One region of the Kerstersia gyiorum genome, then DNA from elsewhere that is predicted to be linked to it. Evidence: predicted binding sites of a transcription regulator. Region 1 holds the regulator's gene; the other holds the start of a gene.
The links. The regulator NrdR, encoded in region 1, represses ribonucleotide reductase genes. The targets are predictions, from matches to a motif close to CACNANATNTNGTG.
Positions count from the first base shown of each region.

Region 2: the regulator NrdR is predicted to act here: its motif matches at 1,709-1,722, upstream of nrdH (glutaredoxin-like protein NrdH).

Region 1 covers NZ_CP169556.1:217,752-221,153, forward strand. Annotated here, with positions in the region: gene ACEW7X_RS00900 (YbhB/YbcL family Raf kinase inhibitor-like protein) at 1-447, shown strand, start outside; gene glyA (serine hydroxymethyltransferase) at 686-1,930, shown strand; gene nrdR (transcriptional regulator NrdR) at 2,042-2,518, shown strand; gene ribD (bifunctional diaminohydroxyphosphoribosylaminopyrimidine deaminase/5-amino-6-(5-phosphoribosylamino)uracil reductase RibD) at 2,590-3,402, shown strand, end outside.
Region 2 covers NZ_CP169556.1:2,466,789-2,470,190, reverse strand. Annotated here, with positions in the region: gene nrdE (class 1b ribonucleoside-diphosphate reductase subunit alpha) at 1-751, opposite strand, end outside; gene nrdI (class Ib ribonucleoside-diphosphate reductase assembly flavoprotein NrdI) at 802-1,206, opposite strand; gene nrdH (glutaredoxin-like protein NrdH) at 1,369-1,590, opposite strand; gene ACEW7X_RS10880 (hypothetical protein) at 2,010-2,372, shown strand; gene ACEW7X_RS10875 (MFS transporter) at 2,563-3,402, shown strand, end outside.

The DNA of each region.
Region 1 (3,402 bases):
GACCGCCTTGTGCCTGCCGATCTGCCCCGCACGGATTTCTTCCACTGGGTGCTGGTCGATCTGCCTGCCCGTTTCCGCACGCTTGAGGAAGGCCATTTTTCCAATGGCATCAGTGCCCGCGGCAAGAGCGGTCCGCAAACCCACATCGCCGGCGTGCGCCAGGGGATCAACGACTATACCGGCTGGTTTGCGGCCGACCCCGACATGTCTGGCGATTATTACGGCTACGATGGTCCGTGCCCGCCATGGAACGACGCGCGCGTGCACCGCTATGTGTTTACGCTGTATGCGCTGGATGTCGAAACGCTGGCGCTGCCGGAACGTTTCGACGGCAAGGACGTGCAGCAGGCAATGGACGGCCACGTGCTCGACAGTGCCTCCTGGACTGGAACCTTCACGTTGAATCCGGCGCTTGCGCCTGTGCGCATCGGCCCGCCGGCATCTTGATGCCAGGCCGCCCGGGCCCAGGGCGGATGCCGCTGCGCGGTGTGCCCGGGCCCTTGCATGAGTGATGCTCAAGTCCTGCATGCGCTTTTTTTGCCGCGTGCGGGCAAACGTGGCAGTTTGGCACACAAGCAGGGTTTTTTTATGGCCGATCGCTGCCTGATGATGCATTTTGCAGTGCCTGGCGGGGTAAACTAAATAGCTTCTTCGTGTTTCACGCTATTGAGCTCAGGACCCCCAAATGTTTGATCGCACCCGTACCCTTGATAAGGTCGACCCCGAACTGTGGGACGCCATCCAGAAGGAAGACGTCCGCCAGGAACAGCACATCGAGCTGATTGCTTCGGAAAACTATGCCAGCCCGGCGGTGATGCAGGCCCAGGGTACGCAGCTGACCAACAAATATGCGGAAGGTTATCCCGGCAAGCGCTACTACGGTGGTTGCGAATTCGTCGACATCGTCGAACAGCTGGCCATCGACCGCCTGAAGGAACTCTTTGGCGCTGAAGCGGCGAATGTGCAGCCCAATTCCGGCTCCCAGGCCAACCAGGGCGTCTACAACGCCGTCCTGAAGCCGGGCGACTCCGTCCTGGGCATGAGCCTGGCCGAAGGCGGCCACCTGACCCACGGCGCCAGCGTCAATTCCTCCGGCAAACTGTACAACTTCCATCAGTACGGCCTGGATGCCAATGAAGTCCTGAACTACGAACAGGTCGAAGCCCTGGCGCGCGAACACAAGCCCAAGCTGATCGTGGCTGGCGCGTCCGCCTACTCGCTGCACATCGACTTCGAGCGCCTGGCCCGCATCGCTCATGAAAATGGCGCGCTGCTGATGGTCGACATCGCCCACTACGCCGGCCTGGTCGCCGGTGGCGCGTACCCTAACCCGGTACCGCACGCCGACTTCGTGACGTCTACCACGCACAAGTCGCTGCGCGGCCCGCGCGGTGGCGTGATCATGATGAAGGCCGAATTCGAAAAGGCTGTCAATTCTGCAATTTTCCCCGGCATCCAGGGGGGTCCCCTGGAGCACGTCATTGCCGCCAAGGCCGTGGCTTTCAAGGAAGCGCTGGATCCTTCCTTCCGTGACTACGCCGCCCAGGTCGTCAAGAATGCCAAGGTCATGGCGGAAACGCTGGTCAAGCGTGGTCTGCGCATCGTGTCCGGCCGTACCGAAAGCCACGTCATGCTGGTTGATCTGCGCGCCAAGGGCATCACCGGCAAGGAAGCCGAAGCAGTGCTGGGCCAGGCCCACATCACGGTGAACAAGAACGCCATTCCCAACGATCCGGAAAAGCCGTTCGTTACCAGCGGCATCCGTTTGGGTACGCCGGCCATCACCACGCGTGGTTTTGGCGAGGCTGAAGCCGAACTGACCGCCAACCTGATCGCCGACGTGCTCGACAATCCGCATGACGCCGATAACATCGCCAAGGTGCGCGCGCGCGTCAGCGAGCTGACGGCCCGCCTGCCGGTCTACAAATAAGCCCTGGCACGGGGCGCCGGCTGCCTGGCGGCTGGCGCCTGTCCCGGAGGAACGCGGCTCGTATATGATGCGAGTCGCGTTTTTGCATTCTGGAAACAGGAGACTGACAGCGTGAAATGCCCTTTTTGCGGCCATCAGGACACCCAGGTGCTGGATTCCCGCGCCATGGAAGAAGGACAGACCATACGCCGGCGCCGCCGCTGTCTCGCTTGCGAACGCCGCTTCACGACCTTCGAGAGGGCGGAGCTGGACCTGCCGTACATCGTCAAGCGCAATGGCAGCCGCACCGACTATGAGCGTGCCAAGTTGCGTGCCAGCCTGGCCCTGGCACTGCGCAAGCGCCCGGTTGCGACGGCAGACGTGGATGCCGCAGTGGTGCGCATCGAAGAAGCGCTCATGACCAGCGGCCTGCGCGAAGTCCCGAGTTCTCGCGTGGGGGAACTGGTCATGCAGGAACTCAAGAACCTGGATCAGGTCGCCTACGTGCGCTATGCCTCTGTCTACCAGAGCTTTGAGGACATCGGTGAGTTTGTCCGTGCCATCCGGGCCATGCAGGGGCCGCGTGGCGAGGCGCCGAAAGACAAATAGCAGCGATATTGCAGGCCGCGCCGCGTGCGGGCCTCAAGGAAACAAGCATGGCTGATCAGGATATCGCCTGGATGCGCCGGGCGCTGGCGCTGGCGGAAGCAGTGACCAACATCACGACTCCCAACCCCAGGGTAGGCTGCGTCATCGTGCGCGATGGCGTGCTGCTGGGCGCAGGGGCGACCCAGGCTGTCGGCGGCCCGCACGCGGAAGTCTGCGCCCTGCGGGATGCTGCCGCCCGTGGCGTCGATGTGCGTGGCGCGACGGCTTATGTCACGCTGGAGCCTTGCAGCCACTTTGGCCGCACGCCGCCCTGCTGCGATGCGTTGGTGGCGGCAGGGCTGGGCCGTGTCGTGGCAGCCATGGGCGATCCCAACCCTCTGGTCAATGGCCGGGGCATGGCGCGCCTGCGCGCCGCGGGCATCCAGACTGTTGCTGGTATCTGCGAAGAAGAAGCGCTGGCGCTCAATATCGGCTTTGTGGCCAGGATGAGCCGGGGCACGCCTTGGGCCTGGCTCAAGACGGCGGCCTCACTGGATGGCCGCAGCGCCCTGGAGAACGGTCAGTCGCAATGGATTACCGGTCCGCAGGCCCGTGATGACGGCCATCGCTGGCGCGCTCGCAGCTGCGTGGTGCTGACCGGCATCGGTACGGTGCTGCATGACAATCCGCGTCTCAACGTACGTGCGCTGGAGACCCCGCGTCAGCCACGCAAGGCCCTGATAGACGGCGATTTCCGCTTGCCCGAGGATGCCTTGTTGATCGAAGGCGCGCCGCTGCTGGTTTTTACCGCACGTGAAGACGATGCCAAGGCGGCCCGCCTGGCGCAGCGTGGCGTGCAGGTGATCCTGCTGCCGGGCGAGCGCCCGGGAACGGTTGACCTGCCG
Region 2 (3,402 bases), 1.6 Mb from region 1:
TGTCCAGGAAACGCAGGATGTCGGGGTGGTGGGCATTCAGGTAGACCGCGCCGGCGCCTTGGCGTGAACCCAGCTGGTTGGCGTACGAGAAGGCATCTTCCAGCAGCTTCATGATGGGAATGATGCCGGAGGACTGGTTTTCGATCTGCTTGATGGGGGCGCCGGCTTCCCGGATGTTGCTCAGCAGGAAGGCTACGCCGCCGCCGCGCTTGGAGAGTTGCAGCGCCGAATTGATGGCGCGGCCGATGGACTCCATATTGTCTTCAATGCGCAGCAGAAAGCACGACACCAGCTCGCCGCGCTGCTTCTTGCCGGCGTTCAGGAAAGTGGGGGTCGCGGGTTGGAAGCGGCCGCTGATGATTTCATCGACCAGCGCCAGCGCCAGGCCTTCGTTGCCCTGGGCCAACGCGAGCGCGACCATGCAGACGCGGTCTTCGTAGCGTTCCAGGTAGCGCTTGCCGTCGAAAGTCTTGAGCGTATAGCTGGTGTAATACTTGAAGGCGCCCAGGAAGGTGGGGAAGCGGAACTTGCGTGCGTAGGCATCGGTGAACAGCTGGTGGATGAAATCCGGCGAATACTGACGCAGCACGTCGGCCTCGTAGTATTCCTTTTCCACCAGGTAATCGAGCTTTTCCTGCAGGTTGTGAAAGAACACCGTGTTCTGGTTCACATGTTGCAGGAAGTATTGCCGCGCCGCCATGCGGTCTTTGTCGAACTGTATCTGCCCTTGCTCGTCGAACAGATTGAGCATGGCATTGAGCGCGTGAAAATCCAGTTCAGCGCTGGCGGCGGCTTTCGGTATCAATGTTGTCGTTTCCAAAATGCTTGTACTCCGTGGCGGACTTTGATGACATCTTCTTCTGTTCCCAGCATTTCGAAGCGGTACAGCAGCGGCACCTTGCACTTCTGCGCAATGATGGTGCCGGCCAGACAATAGGCCGTACCGAAATTGGTATTGCCGGCGGCAATCACGCCACGCAGGAGCGCGCGATTGGCTTCGTGGTTCAGGAAGTGGATGACGGCCTTGGGCACGGCGCCGGCGGGGTGGCCGCCGCCGTAGGTCGGGACGATGAGAATGTAGGGTTCAGGCGCCAGCAGAAAGGCGTCCCGCGAGGACAGTGGAATACGGTGGGCAGCCATGCCCAGTTTTTCAACGAAGCGCTGGGTATTGCCGGAGCTGGTGGAAAAAAAGATGATCTGGCCCATGGCTGCGGGTTCCTGGTCCTGCTGATTGCTTGGTAAGCGGCTGGGAAAAGCACGGAGCGAGGTCGGGTCAGGCTGCCCGCCTGCCTGCCGGATTTGCCTGCCTGGCAGAAGCAGGCAGCCTGGGGACGCTGCCGCCACCCTGGCTGGCACCGGTCACCGGCCTCAGGCCAGCGCGCTGATCTTGTCCGGACGGAAGCCCGACCAGTGGTCCGCGCCGGCCACTACGACGGGGGCCTGCTGGTAGCCCAGATCGCGCACCTTTTGCAGGGCGACAGCATCTTCGGTCAGGTCCACGACCTGATAAGTGATGCCCTGTTTATCCAGCGCCCGGTAGGTGGCGACGCATTGCACGCAAGCCGGCTTGCTATAAACAGTAACGATCATGATTGCTATTCCTTGGATTGGTTTGAAAATTCCTGCATCGCGCAGAAAACGGCTGGCGCGGGATGAGGCAGGAATGAACGGGAAGTTAAGCTATCTGGTGCACAGAATAGCAAAATAGTACTAGATGTAGTGGTTACATTTTGGTTTAACCATAAATCTAGTGGTTGTATTGAATGCCGGATCAGGCCCGGAACCGCGCCAGTTCTGGCCTTGGCGGGCGCTTGCGGGCATGGCGGCCAGCGCCGGCGATATTGTTACGAAGCGCAAACCGCGTTAGCGGCTGACGTCAGCCCTCAGGCTGCCCCGAGCCTGGACGCCAGGGCCGGGCGGCGGTGTTCAAAGCCTGCCGAATGGCGTATTCTCTCGGCAGCGAGCCGGTACCGAGGGGTGCCGGCGTTTTTCTGATGCGGTTCTGCGCCATGTATTACACCTTCCTGCTGTTTGTTGTCCTGACCCTTCTGCCTCTGCTGCTGATGACGCTGCCTGCCTATCTGCGCAGTGCGCGCGGCGGCGATGGCCGTGTCAAGTTCTGGTGGGGATTGTGCCTGGCAGGCACGGCGCTCTGGGGGTTGGCGCTGGTCGTATTCTCGGACAGCTGCCTGTCGTTTGGCGGCGGCCAGGTCGTCTGTCATTCCCAGCTGGTATTGCCCGAATGGTTCCGCATGGCGGCGCTGGTCTACGTGCCGCTGGGCGGCGTGGTGGTGCCGGTCCTGTGGTTCATGGTGTTTTATGTCGCAGTGCGGCGCGCTCAGCGCCGGCGCGCCCAGGCCGGAGAGGCCTGAGCGGCAGCCCTGATATTTGCCCTTGGGGAAGGGTGAATCGGTGGCAGGTATGCGCGGGGAGCCTGTTTTTCTATCGGAACGAATCCAAGACTGTCTTGAGGCAGCACGGAATGGAGCAGGAATGACGGAGACAGCGCAAAACAAGGCGCCAACAGACCCAAGACCCGCCGCTGCGGCGCCACCCGGTGCCGTGGTTCCCCGCAGAATCCTCTGGTACGCCGTCCTGGTCATATTGATCGCAGGCAATCTGCGTCCAGTGTTTCCCAGCCTGGCAGCGCTGCTGCCGGAAATCATGGCAGCGCTGGACATGTCGGCGGCGCAGGCCAGCTATCTGACCACCTTGCCAGTCATTTGCCTGGGCATATTCGCCCCGTTGGCACCGGTCATGGCGCGCCGCCGGGGTGTCGAACGCACCATGTTCTGGGCGCTGCTGCTGTTGACGCTGGGTTCCGCGCTGCGTTTGGTTGAATCATTCTGGGTGCTGCTGCTGGCATCGGCCATGGCAGGCACCGCCATTGCCATTGGCAACGTTCTGTTGCCTGGGCTGGTCAAACGCGATTTTCCCAGGCACATGGCCTTGATGACCGGCCTGTACACCACCTTCCTCTGTGCTGGGGCGGCCTGTGCGGCCGTGCTGACCGTGCCATTGGCGCGTGCCACGGAATGGAACATGGCCCTGGCTGCCTGGGCGCTGCCGGCGGCGCTGGTCGCGCTGTTCTGGGGCGTGCATTTGCGCCGCCTGCCCGCACACCAGCCGGCTGCACCGGCGCCGCAACGGCCGGCTGCCGTCTGGCGAGACCCCTTGTCCTGGCAACTGACAGGCCTCATGGGGCTGCAATCGGCTTTGGCTTACTGTGTCTTTGGCTGGCTGGCACCCATTATGCGTAGCCGGGGCATGGATGCGGGCATGGCTGGCGTGATGGTGTCGGTATCCATCGTGGTGCAGATGGTGGCTTGCCTGTTCGTTCCCCATTTCGTCGTACGCTGTCGCGACCAGCGCTGGATCGCCAGCGTACTGGCGCTGTTTGCC